Regions from separate parts of the Streptomyces sp. NPDC058469 genome, predicted to be linked through region 2. Evidence: riboswitches for the same ligand, from Rfam matches in the RefSeq annotation. Region 2 holds a riboswitch; the other holds the start of a gene.

Region 1 (7,549 bases), on a different contig from region 2:
GGTGTTCTTCACGGGCGCGTTCCGCAAGCCGCGTGAGGTCAACTGGCTGTTCGGCTTCCTGCTGTTCGTCCTGGGCATGTTCACCGGCTTCACCGGTTACTCGCTCCCGGACGACCTGCTCTCCGGCACCGGTGTCCGCTTCATGGAGGGCGCGGTCCTGTCCGTGCCGATCGTCGGCACGTACCTGTCGTTCTTCCTCTTCGGCGGCGAGTTCCCGGGCGGCGACTTCGTGTCCCGCTTCTACTCGATCCACATCCTGCTGCTGCCGGGCATCATGCTCGGCCTGGTGGTCGGCCACCTGATCCTGGTCTTCTACCACAAGCACACGCAGTTCGCGGGTCCCGGAAAGACGAACAACAACGTCGTCGGCATGCCGCTGCTGCCGGTCTACATGGCCAAGGCCGGAGGATTCTTCTTCCTGGTCTTCGGTGTCATCGCGGCCGTCTCGGCGATCGCCTCGATCAACCCGATCTGGTCCATGGGTCCGTACCGTCCGGACATGGTGTCCACGGGCGCCCAGCCCGACTGGTACATGGGCTTCTCCGAGGGCCTGATCCGTGTCATGCCGGGCTGGGAGATCAACTTCTGGGGTCACACGCTCGTCCTGGGCGTGTTCATCCCGCTGGTGATCTTCCCGCTGGTCCTGGTCGCGATCGCGGTCTACCCGTTCATCGAGTCCTGGGTCACCGGCGACAAGCGCGAGCACCACATCCTGGACCGCCCGCGCAACGTCCCGACCCGCACGGCCTTCGGTGCCGCGTGGATCTCGTGGTACTTCGTCCTGCTCGTCGGTGGCGGCAACGACATCTGGGCCACGCACTTCCACCTGTCGATCAACTCGATCACCTGGTTCGTGCGCGTCGGCTTCTTCGTGGTGCCGGTGCTGGTCTTCCTCGCCACCAAGCGGGTCTGCCTCGGCCTCCAGCGCCGCGACCGGGACAAGGTGCTGCACGGCCGCGAGTCGGGCATCATCAAGCGCCTGCCGCACGGTGAGTTCGTCGAGATCCACGAGCCGCTCAGCCAGGACGCGCTGCACACGCTCACCGCGCACGAGCAGTACGTGCCGGCCGCGATCGGCGCGACGGTCGACGACAACGGCGTCGAGCGCAAGGTGAAGGGCTCCCAGAAGCTGCGCGCCAAGCTGAGCGAGGCGTACTACGGCGAGGAGTCCCAGATCCCCAAGCCCACCGTCGACGAGTACAAGGAGATCACGAGCGGCCACGGCCACCACTGATCGCTGAGGCGTCGCCACGCCACAGTCGAAGGGCCCCGTCCGAACACCGGACGGGGCCCTTCGCCGTGCCTGCGGCTGGATAGGGTGGGGCAGGTCTTTCGAACCATGTTTCTACGACACCCAGGAGCGGCCGTATGAGCGCTGTGACCCCCGCTGGAGGCGACACCGCGGCGGCCCGTTCCTGGCCCGACGTACTGAGCGCGCTGCTCGCCGGACAGGACCTCGGCACCGCCGACACGGCGTGGGCGATGGACCGCATCATGAGCGGCGAGGCCGCCGACGCCCAGATCGCGGGCTTCCTGGTGGCGCTGCGGGCCAAGGGCGAGACCGTCGAGGAGATCAACGGCCTCGTCGAGACGATGTACGCCCACGCGAAGCCGCTGCACATCCCGGGACCGGCCGTCGACATCGTCGGCACCGGCGGCGACCGGGCGAAGACGGTCAACATCTCGACGATGTCCGCCATCGTGATCGCCGGGGCCGGTGCGAAGGTCGTCAAGCACGGCAACCGTGCCTCGTCCTCGGCGAGCGGTTCCTCCGACGTGCTGGAGCGGCTCGGCATCAACCTGGAGCTGTCGCCCGAGCGGGTCGCGCAGGTGGTGGAGGAGGCCGGGATCACGTTCTGCTTCGCGGCCAGGTTCCACCCCACGATGCGGTTCGCGGGTGCGGTCCGGCGGGACCTGGGGGTGCCGACCGCGTTCAACCTGCTCGGTCCGCTGACCAACCCGGCCAAGGTCACCTCGTCGGCGGTCGGCTGCTTCGACACCCGCATGGCCGGGCTCATCGCGGGCGTACTGGCCGAGCGCGGCTCCTCCGCGCTGGTGTTCCGCGGCGACGACGGCCTCGACGAGCTGACGACCACCGCGACCTCCCGGGTGTGGATCGTCCGCGACGGCAAGGTCACCGAGGAGGCCTTCGACCCCCGGGACGTGGGCCTCCCACTGGTCCCCGTCGAGGCGCTGCGCGGTGCCGACCCCGAGTACAACGCCGACGTGGCCCGCCGTCTCCTGGACGGCGAGACGGGCCCGGTACGGGACGCCGTACTGCTGAACTCGGCGGCGGCGCTCGTGGCGCTCGAAGCCGGGGACGGGCCGCTGGTGGACCGGATCCGGGCCGGAATGGCGAAGGCTCAGGAGTCGATCGACTCGGGGGCGGCCAAGCGGACCCTGGAGCGCTGGGCGGCGGCCAGCAACGCGTAGGCACCGCACGGATGGTCGTCCCGCGATCCGGACACGGGTTGCGGGACGGCGATCACCTCACGTAAGTTTTCCGACCAGGTCATGAGTGACAGTCATGAGGCCCCGGCCGACTGTCCGGCAACCCTCCGTCCGTGGCGGGGTGCCCCGGGTGAAGACCAGGCCGTAGGCAGCGAGGTCTGCGGCAAGCGCGGGCCCCTCGAAAGACACCAGGGGTCCTGGTCATCGAGGGAGCCCTCTGTGAGCAAGCGAATGCGATAGGGCGTCGAGCCCCGCCTCCGCATACCCCCTTTTCTTCTCTTCCCGCGCTGAGCCCTGACCGCTCGCGTGGTGAAGTCGCCTGCCTCTCACGGGAGTTCGCCATGTCTGTCTCCACCGCTGTCGCCGCTACGACCATTTGTGCCCCGCTGCCCGTTCTCGGCCGGGATGTCACCGTCCCGCTCGTCACGGGCGGCGAAGTCACCTACGCGGCGCTCGACTACGCGGCCAGCGCCCCCGCCCTCCAGCGCGTCTGGGACGACGTGGCGGCCTACGCCCCGTACTACGGCAGCGTGCACCGCGGCGCCGGCTACCTCTCGCAGCTCTCCACCGACCTGTTCGAGAACGCCCGCAGGACGGTCGAGGAGTTCCTGGACTGCCGCCCCGACGACCAGCTGATCTTCACCCGCTCCACGACGGACTCCCTGAACCTGCTCGCCCAGGCCCTCCCCGCCGACTGCCAGGTCTTCGTCTTCGAGACCGAGCACCACGCGTCCCTGCTCCCCTGGAAGGACGCCCGGGTCACCTACCTCAACGCCCCGCGCACCCCGCGCCAGGCCGTCGAGACCCTGGAGCAGGCCCTCGCCGACCGCACTGTGTCCATTAAGGAGGGGCACGGCCCGGCCCTGGTCTGCGTCACCGGCGCCTCGAACGTCACCGGCGAACTGTGGCCGGTCCGCGAACTGGCCGCCGCCGCGCACGCCCACGGCGCCCGGATCGTCCTGGACGCCGCCCAACTCGCCCCGCACCACCCGGTGTCCGTGCAGGATCTCGACGTCGACTGGATCGCCTTCTCCGGCCACAAGCTCTACGCCCCCTTCGGCTCGGGCGTCCTGGCCGGCCGCTCCGACTGGCTCCAGGCGGCCGACCCCTACCTCGCCGGCGGCGGCGCCAGCCGCAAGGTCACGCGGCGCGAGGACGGGGGAGTGGACGTGGAGTGGCACGACAGCGCCGCCCGCCACGAGGCCGGCTCCCCGAACGTCATCGGCGCCTACTCCATCGCGTCGGCCTGCAAGGCGCTGACCGAGGCGGGCTTCGACACGCTGGTCGAGCGCGAGCAGCACCTGATCGAGAAGGTGCGGGCGGGCCTGGCCGAGGTCCCGGAGGTTCGCGTCCTGTCCCTCTTCGGCGACGACGCCCCGAGGGTCGGCGTGATCTCCTTCGTCGTCGACGGCTGGAACAGCTCCCACTTCGCCGCCGCCCTCTCCGCCGAGTACGGCATCGGCGTCCGCGACGGCCTCTTCTGCGCCCACCCCCTGGTCCGCACCCTCCTGGGCAGCGACCCCCAGACCCAGGGCGAGTGCGGCGCCCCCGAGGCGGCCCCGGGCGAGAAGTCCCTCAACGCCATCCGCGTCAGCTTCGGCGCGGGCACCCCGGACGAGCACGTCGAGCGCTTCGTGGGCGCGGTACGCGAACTGGTGACCAAGGGCGCCAAGTGGACGTACCACACGGAGAACGGCCGCTGCGTCCCGGCGGTGTGATCTCGACTGACGTCAGGGGCATGCCCCCAAGAGGCGCGGGGCTCTGTCCCGGCGGCCCGATGTGAACAGGCGTCAGGCCAGTCACCCCAGGGGCGCGGGGAACTGCGCGACCAGCCACGGCCGGGCGGTCAGCCGCAAACGATCCGCGCCCCACCCCACTAGGCGCTCAGCTCAAGAGTCCAGCCCAATAGCGAACGCAGCCTCAAGATCATGCTGCGAGTAAGTCCGAAACGCCACGTGCGTATCCGTCCCCTCCACCCCGGGGATCTTGCTGATCCGCCCAGGGATCACCTCGGCCAGATCCTCGTGCTGCCGCACCCGCACCATCGCGATCAAGTCATACGTACCGGTGACAGAGAAGACCTCGCTCACAGATTCGAGCGCGGCGATCGACTCGGCGATCTCCGGAATCCGGTCCACGCTGGTCTTGATGAGGACGATCGCGGTGATCACGGCTGGTTCTCTCCCTCGGGGACCGTTACTGGGGCGGGTTTCACTCTAGTGGTACGGCCGAACCGCACCCACGCGTAGCCGAAGCCCAGCGTGAAGCCCACCAGGTGGGCGAGGTACGCCACCCCCGGCCCCTGCGCGGCCTGGCCCGCCGCGAGCCACTGCAGGGCAGCCCAGAAGGGGAGGACGACCCACGCGGGGAAGCGCAGCGGCAGGAAGAAGAGGAAGGGGAGGAGACTCGTCACGCGGGCCCGGGGGAACAAGTACAGGAACGCCCCGAGGACCGCCGAGATCGCCCCGGACGCGCCGACCAGTGACTGTTCGGAGTCGGCGTTGGCCACCGCGTAGCCCAGCAGGGCCAGGTAGCCGCAGCCCAGGTAGAACAGGGTGAACTCGACACGGCCCAGCCGTTCCTCGGTCATCGCTCCGAAGACGTAGAGGAAGAGCATGTTGCCGAGGAGATGGATCCAGCTGCCGTGGATGAAGAGGGCCGTGACCGGGGTCAGGGCCTCCCTGGCGGGGCTGCCGAACAGGTTTGCCGGGACCACGCCCCAGCGGCGGAAGTACGCCCGCTGCGCGACGAGCAGCGCGTCCCCGGTGCCGTAGGACGGGACGAAACCCGAGGCCGGGCCGAGGACGAAGATCAGGCAGCACAGGCCGATCAGGGTGTACGTCATGGGCGCCGAGGTGCCGCGGAACGTCCTGACGAGTGCCGAGCCCCAGTTGCTGATCATGGACACAGAGCATGACGTAACGGGACGCAACGGCACAGGGTGAATCGCCGCTGTGGACGGCCGAGCGGCGAGTACCCGCCAGGCCGTAGGGTTACGAGCCACACTCGCCGGGGAAACCGGCGATCACGGAAACTGGAACAAGAAGGAAGCGGACAGCCACGATGACGGTTCCCCTGCCGACCGCCTCTACGCGGTGGCGCTGCACCCTCTGCGGCAACCTCACGCGCTTCGACGTGACGCGCTCGTCGAAGGTCGTGGAGTACCTCCACCTGGACCTGGCGGGTGAGCCGAAGGTGGAGGAGCGCGAGGTGGTCAGTGAGACCATCGAGTCGGTGCGCTGCCGCTGGTGCAACGCCGTGGATCAGGTGGAACTCGTGGACAGGCCGGGCGCCGACTCCTGAGAGGGAGTGGTCCCGCACAGACATTGGGGTGTGAGGATGGTGGAGAACTCAGGCGGGGGGCCGGGCGACGGCGCCGCCGAGGTGCTCGACCGTCCGCTGCCCGACGGCGTGCGGAGGCGGGTCGTACAGATCGTGTCGGACGGCTTCGGCGGCCTCACTGTCGCCGAACTGCCCGCGCAGCTACGACAGTACGCCCGTTTCGCTCCCAACCGGCGCGCCAAGTTCGCGGGTAATGCGATGGCCGCCGCGCTGGAGACCGATCCGCTGTTCCGGCAGCGCATCGGGGAGAAGCTGAGAGAGGCCCAGTCGGAGCTCGCCGGCGCCCTCGACTCCGGCTCGCCGCCCCCGGCCGCGGATCCGCTCGACGTGGCGGCCGCGGCCTATGTTCTGCGCCCCACCGGCTGGGTGAAGCTCGTGACCGCCGCCGGCGAGGAGGCGCTGCGCGCCGACGCCGAGCGCGCCGACGAGGAGAGCCGGGCCGAACTGGAGCGGCTGCGCGAGGAGTTGGCCCGGGCGCGGGACGCGACCCGGAGCGAGACCGAGCGGCTGCGCACCGAGCTGGACGCGGCGAAGAAGGAAGCGGAATCGCTTCACCGCAAACTGCGTGCCGCTCACAGCGACGTCAAGCGCGGCGAGGCCGCCCTGCGCAAGCTGCGGGCCGAGACGGACACCGCGCGCGCGGAGGGCCAGATCCAGGTGTCCGCGGCCGAGAGCGAGAGCCGGCGGCTCAAAGCGCGGCTCAGCGAGGCCGAGGCGGCCCTGGAGGCCACCCGCAAGGCGGCCCGGGAGGGGCGCAGCGTCGAGGACATGCGGGTACGGCTGCTGCTCGACACCGTGCTGGACGCGGCCCAGGGGCTGCGGCGGGAACTGGCGCTGCCGCCCGTCTCTGTGCGGCCCGCCGAGACCGTCGACGCGGTCGAACCGGGACGAATGACGCCGAAAGACATTGCCGCGCGGGCGCTGTCGGAGAACGACCCCGCGATCCTCGACCAGTTGCTCGCGCTGCCGCAGGCCCACCTGGTCGTCGACGGCTACAACGTCACCAAGACAGGCTATCCCCAAATGCCCCTGGAGAAGCAGCGGTTGAGGCTTCTGGGGCAGCTCTCGCAGCTCGCCGCGCAGACCGGCGCCGAGGTCACCTGTGTCTTCGACGGGGCCGAGCTGGCCGCGCCCGTGCTGCTCGCGCCGCCGCGCGGAGTGCGGGTGCTGTTCTCCAAACCGGGCGTCACCGCCGACGAGTTGATCCGCCAGCTGGTGCGCGCCGAGCCGCCGGGCCGGCCGGTCATCGTCGTCTCGACCGACCGCGAGGTCGCCGACGGCATCGCGAAGGCGGGCGCCCGACCCGTCGCTTCTGCGGTACTCCTCAAACGACTGTCGTGAAGGTCAACGTACAGGTTTAATGCCGGAATTGACCGAACCGTCACGCAACGTAGCGTCAATCGACCATCACTGCACGTTGGTTATGTGCAAAGAATGCTTTGAGTGACGGCATTTTTTCGTGTGAGGATTTGAACTGATCACAGAAACATCACTAGGGTCAGGCCTCGAACCTCCGAACGGGTGATCACTCAATAGAAGGAGCTCGACTCCGTGGCGTCCCATCGTCGACCGAAGCAGCCGAGCCGCACGCGCGTCACTGTGCTGACCACCGCAGCAGCAGCCGCCGTTGCCCTCAGCGCTCAGGCCGCCAATGCCGCGCCGAGCGAGAAGCCCAGCAAGGACGAGGTCAAGGCGAAGGTCGACACCCTCTACTCGCAGGCCGAGCAGGCCACCGAGAAGCTCGACGGGGCCCAGG
Region 2 (7,549 bases):
ACCGGCAAGGCCAAGACCACGATGGGCGTCGCCGACTGGATGGCCGCGTTCAAGCAGAACGGTCACCGCGAGCAGATCGGCGACTTCCTCGACTTCGTCTACAGCGAGAAGAACGTCCTCGCCTTCTCCCGCGAGTACGACCTCCTGCCGGTGACCAACTCCGCGTCCGAGGCGATGCAGGCATCGAAGCAGGACCAGGCTCTACGGCCCTTCCTGGAGGAACTCCCGCTGTCCACGCTCTACCCGGTCGGCAACACCTCCTGGTCCACGGTCAGCGCCGACATAAAGAAGCGGATAGGCCAGGCGGTGGCCGCGAACGGCAGCCCGGCTGCGGTGCTGGGGCAGTTGCAGGCGTCGGCTTCGTTGGCGGAGAGCGGCAAGTAACGGCGGCAGCGGCGGGGAGTGGGCGGAGCCGGGGCCGTTGTCAGTGGCGGGGGTTACGGTGCAGGGCATGGACAAGGACCGGCCCTCGCGGCTTCCCTCACTGAACCGGAGGGAACAGGACATCCTCGCGTTGGAGCGCCGCGGCTTCCCGGGCCCCGGCGTGAAGGAACGCGCGATCCGCGAGGAACTGGGCCTGGCCCCCGTGCGCTACTACCAGCTGCTCAACGCCCTGCTGGACGACGAGCGGGCCCTGGCCCACGACCCGGTGACGGTGAACAGGCTGAGACGGGTCCGTGACACGCGGCGCTCGGAGAGGTGAGGAGAGGTGTGGGTCCCGGCCGTGCGGCGGTGAGCGAGGGGTAGGACCGCCCCCACCCGGATAGGGTCGTTGACATGGGCAGCCCTCAGGACTCCACCGATCCCCTGCACGCACTGCCGACCCCCGTCACCCGTGCCGGGCGCGAAGGCCTTGAGGCGATCCTCGCCAAGCCCGCCGCCGCGGTGATCGGACTCGACTTCGACGGCACGCTCGCACCGATCGTGCCGGACCCCGAGCAGGCCCGCGCGCATCCGGGCGCGGTGCCGGCGCTGGCCGCACTCGCCCCGAAGGTGGCGTCCGTGGCCGTGATCACCGGCCGCCCGGCCGGCGTGGCGGTCCGCAACGGCGGCTTCGCGGGCGTCCCGGCCCTGGCACACCTGGTCGTCCTCGGTCACTACGGCACGGAACGCTGGGACGCGGTGAGCAGCACGGTCAGCGCGCCCGCCCCGCATCCCGGGGTCGCGGCGGTCCGCGCCGAACTCCCGGGCTTCCTCGACCGGATCGGCGCCTGGCAGGGCACGTGGATCGAGGAGAAGGGCCGCGCGCTCGCGGTCCACACCCGCCGAGCCGAGGACCCCCAGGCCGCCTTCGAGGCCCTACGAGCCCCCCTCACCGAGCTCGCCACCCGCCACGGCCTGATCGTCGAACCCGGCCGCATGGTCCTGGAGCTGCGCCCACCCGGCATGGACAAGGGCGTAGCCCTCCTCGACTACCTCCGCGAGACCGGCGCCGAGTCGGTCCTCTACGCGGGCGACGACCTCGGCGACCTCCCCGCCTTCGCGGCCGTGGAAAAACTCCGCTCGGACGGCGTCCCCGGGTTGCTGGTCTGCAGCGGCAGCGACGAGGTCACGGAGTTGCGGGAACGGGCCGACCTGGTGGTGGACGGCCCGGCGGGGGTCGTAGGACTGCTGTCGGCGCTCGCGGCTCAACTGGGGTGATTCGAGGCCGGGGTGGGGGCCTAGACCTGCTACTGGCCTCTCCGGAGGCTGGGGTCCTTTCTAACCAGTCATGAACCACCACAGTGGTTAGGAACGGCCCCAGCTTCCAGCGACCCCCACGGCCGCTCTGCCGCTCCCCCGACGCGCCCCGCCCCGGCCCCGCTCAACTCGTCCGATCGCGCAGCGCGTTCAGCTGTTCCAGGAACCACTGGGCCGGAGGCAGGGCCGTAGCCGCCGCCGTCAACCTCTTTGTCCGCTCGGCCCGTTCCCCGGCCGGCATGGTCAACGCCTCGTGGAGCGCGCCGGCTGTGGCGATCACGTCGTACGGGTTGACCGGGATCGCGTCCTCGCCCAACTCCTCGTAGGCGCCCGCCTCCCGGGAGAGGACCAGGACGCAGCCCTCGTCGGAGACGACCGGGACCTCCTTGGCGACGAGGTTCATGCCGTCGCGGATGGGGTTGACGAGGGCCACGTCGGCGAGGCGGTACGCGGCCAGGGAGCGGGCGAAGTCGTCCTTGACGTGCAGGACGACCGGGGTCCAACCCGCCGTCCCGTACTGGGAGTTGATCTCGTCGGCGACCCGCTGCACCTCGGCCGTGTAGTCGCGGTAGACGGCGAGGTCCTGCCGGGAGGGGTAGGCGAACGCCACGTGGACGACCTGCTCCAGCAACTCCGGGTGGTCGTCGAGGAGTTGGCGGTACGCCAGCAGTCCGCGCACGATGTTCTTGGACAGTTCGGTGCGGTCGACGCGGACGATGGTCCTGCGGCCCGCGCCGATCTCCTCGCGCAGTGCGACGATGCGCTCCTCCACGTCCGGCTCGTGCGAGCGGGCGCGCAGGAAGTCGGCGTCGGCGCCGAGGCCGTGGACGCCGATCCGCGTGTCACCCGGGCCCCCGGCGAACTCCGTACAACAGGCCGTGAACGCGTCCGCCCAGCGGTGGGTGAGGAAGCCGAGCCGGTCCGCGCCGAGCATGCCCGTCAGCAGCTGCTCCCGGATGTCGTCCGGCAGCATCCGGAAGTAGTCCGCCGGTGCCCACGGCGTGTGCGAGAAGTGGCCGATCCGCAGATCCGGCCTCAACTCCCGCAGCATCCCCGGCACCAGGCACAGGTGGTAGTCCTGCACGATCGCGACCGCGCCCTCCGCCGCCTCCTGTGCCAGCGCCTCCGCGAACGCCCGGTTGTACGTCTCGTACGACGCCCACTGGCGCCGGAACTCCGCGTCGAAGACCGGCTCCAGCGGGGTCTGGTACAGCATGTGGTGGACGAACCACAGCACGGAGTTGGCGATGCCGTTGTACGCGTCGGCGTGTACATCGGCCGGGATGTCCAGCATCCGTACGCCGTCCTCGCCGACCCCGCGCCGTACGGCCTCGCGGTCGCCGTCGGACAGCGCCGAGCACACCCACAGCGCACCCGCGTCCGGGCCGATCGCCGACAGCCCGGACACCAGCCCGCCGCCGCCGCGCTTGGCGCGCAGCGAACCGTCGTCGCCCACCTCGTACGAGACCGGGCCGCGATTGGACGCGACGAGCACCTGAGCGGCACCGCGAGGGGAGGGGGAAGCCGTAGAAGCCGTGGAAGCCATACGCCACAACCTAGCCCGGCCCGGAAACGCTCAAACGTACGGACGGCCGTCTGCGGACCGTATGAGTCCGTATACGACCGTCCGTGACCGTCTATGACTGTGCGGTTATGCCACCTTGCGGGACTGGTACTCGGTGATGTCCGCCATCGGCGGCCGTTCCTCCGTGTCCACGGAGTACGTGCGCGGCTCGAAGCCGTCCGGACCCCGTTCGAACTGGGTCAGGGACGGCCGGATGAGGTGACCGCGGGCCAGCCTCAGCTGAGCCGTGCGGTAGATCTGCGCGGCCATGCGACCCAGCGCCTGCCCGTCCTGGTGCCGGTGCTTGCGCACGCCGACGTCGACCTGGGCGAGGGCGTTCAGGCCCACCAGGTGCAGCGCGTCGACGAGCATGCCCAGCTCGACGCCGTAGCCGACGGGGAACGGCAGTTGTTCGAGCAGTGAGCGGCGGGCCGCGTACTCGCCGCCGAGCGGCTGCACGAAACCGGCCAGCTGCGGCCAGTGCATGTTCAGCAGCGGGCGCGCCATCAGCTCGGTGACCCGGCCGCCCTGGCCCGCCGCGCCGCCGAGCGGGCGGTCGTACATCGCCTTGACGAGGTCGACGCCGGGGTCGGTGAGCAGCGGGCCCACGATCCCGGTGACGAAGTCGGAGGAGAACTCCTTCAGGTCCGCGTCGATGAAGCAGACGATGTCACCGCTCGTCACGAGCAGCGAGCGCCACAGCACCTCGCCCTTGCCGGGCACGGCGGGGATGCGGGGCAGGATGTCGTCACGGTGCACGACCCGGGCGCCCGCCGCGGCGGCCACCTCGGAGGTGCGGTCGGTGGACCCGGAGTCGACGACGACGATCTCGTCGACGAGCGGGACCTGCTGCATGAGGTCGTGACGGATGATCGCGACGATGTCGCCGACCGTCGCTTCCTCGTTGAGCGCGGGCAGCACGACACTGACCGACTGGCCCGTGCGCTGCTTGGCGGCCAGAATCTTGTGGAGCGGGCGATCGGTCATGGACCAGGAGCGGGTGCTCAGCCAGCGCTCGACTTCCTTCAGCACGTTGCGCGGCTCCTCTGCGTTCTCTCGGCGAGCAGTGATCACGGAGTGTGTGTGATCCGTCTCGCGGTTCGGACGGCTCACTCAACTGTCCTGGCCTTCGGTTACAGTTTTGAACAACGCTGATGACCATCGCATGTCGGGGGTTGTCGACGCTCACGCAAGTGACACAACCGCATACACAACTGAACACCGCTCATCCAGAGGGGCAGAGGGATACGGCCCGTTGAAGCCCCGGCAACCCTCCAGCCGGTCTTGTCACGTTGATGTGGCGAGGCTCCCGGCTCGGGAAGGTGCCAAATCCGTCTCACGGCGAGATGCGTCGTGAGGAAGATGAGGAAAGGGCCTCGCCTCCATGGCTGCGCAGACTGTCGCAAGCACCACGAACCCCGCGAACACGGACACGAACTCCGCGAACGCCGTCGATCTCGGCCCCGCCGCCGCGCTGTCCTGCCGCGAGTGCGGCCACCGCGTCCCGCTCGGTCCGGTCTTCGCCTGCGAGGAGTGTTTCGGCCCGCTGGAGATCGCCTACGACTTCTCGGCCTACGACACCGAAGAGCTCCGCAAGCGCATCGAAGCGGGCCCCGCGAACATCTGGCGGTACGCGCCCCTGCTGCCCGTCCCCGCCGACGTGGCCGACAAGCCGAACATCAACCCCGGCTGGACCAAGCTCGTCCAGGCCGACAACCTCGCCCGCGAACTGGGCGTCGACGCGGGCAAGTTGTTCGTCAAGGACGACTCCGGCAACCCGACGCACTCCTTCAAGGACCGCGTCGTGGCCCAGGCCATCGAGGCCGCCCGCGCCTTCAACTTCACGACCCTCTCCTGCTCCTCCACCGGCAACCTCGCGGGCGCCGTCGGTGCCGCCGCCGCGCGGGCCGGCTTCCGCTCCTGCGTGTTCATCCCGCACGACCTGGAGCAGGGCAAGATCGTCATGGCCGCGATCTACGGCGGCGAGCTCGTCGGCATCGAGGGCAACTACGACGACGTGAACCGCTTCTGCTCCGAGCTGATCGGCGACCCGGCCGGCGAGGGCTGGGGCTTCGTCAACGTCAACCTGCGGCCGTACTACGCGGAGGGCTCCAAGACCCTCGCGTACGAGATCTGCGAGCAGCTGGGCTGGCAGCTCCCCGACCAGCTCGTGGTTCCCATCGCCTCCGGGTCGCAGCTCACGAAGATCGACAAGGGTCTGCAGGAGCTGATCAAGCTCGGGCTCGTCGAGGACAAGCCGTACAAGATCTTCGGGGCGCAGGCGGAAGGATGTTCGCCGGTGTCCGTCGCCTACAAGGCCGGGCATGACGTCGTACGTCCGCAGAAGCCGAACACGATCGCCAAGTCGCTGGCGATCGGGAACCCGGCGGACGGCCCTTACGTGCTGGACATCGCCCGGCGTACCGGTGGGGCTGTTGAGGACGTCAACGACGAGCAGGTTGTCGACGCGATCAAGTTGCTGGCCCGGACCGAGGGGATCTTCGCGGAGACCGCCGGTGGGGTGACCGTCGGTGTGGCGAAGAAGCTGATCGAGAACGGGTTGCTGGATCCGACGCTGACCACTGTCGTGTTGAACACCGGTGACGGTCTGAAGACGCTGGACGCGGTTGCCGGCACGGGGCTCACCGCGACGATCCGGCCGAACCTCGAGTCGTTCAGGGAAGCTGGGCTCGCGTCGTAAGCGTCGTTCTTTGTCTGCGGGCCCGTGGGGGTTGGTCGCGCCCGCGCGGCGGTAGCAGCACGTCGACACAGCCCCGCGCCCCTGAAAGCCAGAAGCCGTACCTGACCGGAGGTCTTGAGCATGAGCGTTTCTGTCCGCATCCCCACCATCCTTCGCACCTACACCGGCGGTAAGGCCGAGGTCTCCGCCGAAGGTGCCACCCTCGCCGAGGTCATCACGGACCTGGAGAAGAACCACACGGGCATCTCCGCCCGCGTCCTGGACGATCAGGGCAAGCTGCGGCGGTTCGTCAACGTGTACGTCAACGATGACGACGTGCGGTTCGAGCAGGGGCTGGAGACGGCCACTCCGGAGGGGGCCGGCGTCTCGATCATTCCGGCCGTCGCCGGCGGCTGATAATTACCCTCGGTAACGCCGATTACCAAGAGTTCATCGAATTGCCCCCTCCGTGAGAGAAGCGGAGGGGGCAATTCTGTAGGGTTGAGCGGGGTACAGTTGGGGAACGCGCTCCACTCCGCATGCCGGACGCATATGAGTACCCGCTCCGCGTGCGATGAGAAGTAGCCAAAGTGTGCAGACTTTTTGCGCGTTATGTTCCCTTTATCGGGCCCGACTTGCCCTGAAGTCGGACGAATTCTCCGTAAATTCCCGACCGGTCCTGCCCGGAATTCTCGTCGGATTGACCTGTTGCAGACGGCAGTTGGACGGATACATTCGGCCGCGGTCGACGCGTTCCGGCGCACGCCCCCAATCCTGTGGGGGGTGAGGTCTGACCCGGATCCGCGAAGTGCGGGTCCGTGCAAGGGCCAGTAATAGGGGAGTTAGGCATGGCTCAGGGCACCGTCAAATGGTTCAACGCGGAGAAGGGGTACGGCTTCATCGCGGTCGACGGTGGTGCGGATGTTTTCGTCCACTACAGCGCGATTCAGATGGACGGCTACCGCACCCTGGAAGAGGGTCAGCGGGTCGATTTCGAGATCTCGCAGGGTCAGAAGGGGCCGCAGGCGGACATGGTCCGGCTCGCGACCAGCTGAAGCACGCGCCGACGAACAGCAGCGACGTTCTTCGTTCCTCACCGAAGGGCTCGTACTCCTGGGGGGTCACCTCCTGGGGTACGGGCCCTTCGTCATGCCCGGAGCGTGCCCGGAGCGTGCCTCGCGCGTCCGTCACGCAGGCCCCGCGCGCACCTCGCGCGCCCCGTGAAGGAGGGGCCCAGAACGCGGGAGCCGCTTGCACTCGACCATGCCGAGTGCTAATCATTGGCGTTAGCACTCTGAAGGTGAGAGTGATAACGAAGGACCGGGTCGGTGAGGCCCGCAGGCCAGGTGGTGCAAGGAACCACGGGGCAGGCAGGCCGTCCGTCGCGGGCGCCAGCGCGGTCCGGAGCAATCCACCCCAGTCCGGGAGGACCACTTCACATGGCCAAGATCATCGCGTTCGACGAGGAGGCACGGCGCGGTCTCGAGCGCGGGATGAACCAGCTCGCCGACGCCGTCAAGGTCACCCTTGGCCCCAAGGGCCGCAACGTCGTCCTCGAGAAGAAGTGGGGCGCCCCCACGATCACCAACGATGGTGTTTCCATCGCCAAGGAGATCGAGCTCGAG

Evidence for each region. Region 2 has a riboswitch for S-adenosylmethionine ahead of thrC (threonine synthase). Riboswitches for the same ligand answer to the same signal wherever they lie in the genome.
Region 1: it holds a riboswitch for S-adenosylmethionine, as region 2 does, so the genes downstream of both, ACFWP5_RS27750 (aminotransferase class V-fold PLP-dependent enzyme) here and thrC (threonine synthase) in region 2, are expected to answer to the same signal.

Annotation. Positions count from the first base shown of each region.
Region 1 covers NZ_JBHXME010000073.1:1,275-8,823, reverse strand. Annotated here, with positions in the region: gene ACFWP5_RS27760 (cytochrome bc complex cytochrome b subunit) at 1-1,234, shown strand, start outside; gene trpD (anthranilate phosphoribosyltransferase) at 1,369-2,433, shown strand; SAM riboswitch class IV at 2,511-2,627, shown strand; gene ACFWP5_RS27750 (aminotransferase class V-fold PLP-dependent enzyme) at 2,793-4,169, shown strand; gene ACFWP5_RS27745 (Lrp/AsnC family transcriptional regulator) at 4,341-4,622, opposite strand; gene ACFWP5_RS27740 (rhomboid family intramembrane serine protease) at 4,619-5,353, opposite strand; gene ACFWP5_RS27735 (hypothetical protein) at 5,515-5,754, shown strand; gene ACFWP5_RS27730 (NYN domain-containing protein) at 5,791-7,134, shown strand; gene ACFWP5_RS27725 (NlpC/P60 family protein) at 7,345-7,549, shown strand, end outside.
Region 2 covers NZ_JBHXME010000241.1:2,953-10,501, reverse strand. Annotated here, with positions in the region: gene ACFWP5_RS49240 (extracellular solute-binding protein) at 1-384, shown strand, start outside; gene ACFWP5_RS49235 (DUF3263 domain-containing protein) at 452-703, shown strand; gene otsB (trehalose-phosphatase) at 778-1,641, shown strand; gene ACFWP5_RS49225 (trehalose-6-phosphate synthase) at 1,805-3,226, opposite strand; gene ACFWP5_RS49220 (glucosyl-3-phosphoglycerate synthase) at 3,332-4,276, opposite strand; SAM riboswitch class I at 4,467-4,613, shown strand; gene thrC (threonine synthase) at 4,629-5,945, shown strand; gene ACFWP5_RS49210 (MoaD/ThiS family protein) at 6,066-6,341, shown strand; gene ACFWP5_RS49205 (cold-shock protein) at 6,773-6,979, shown strand; gene groL (chaperonin GroEL) at 7,364-7,549, shown strand, end outside.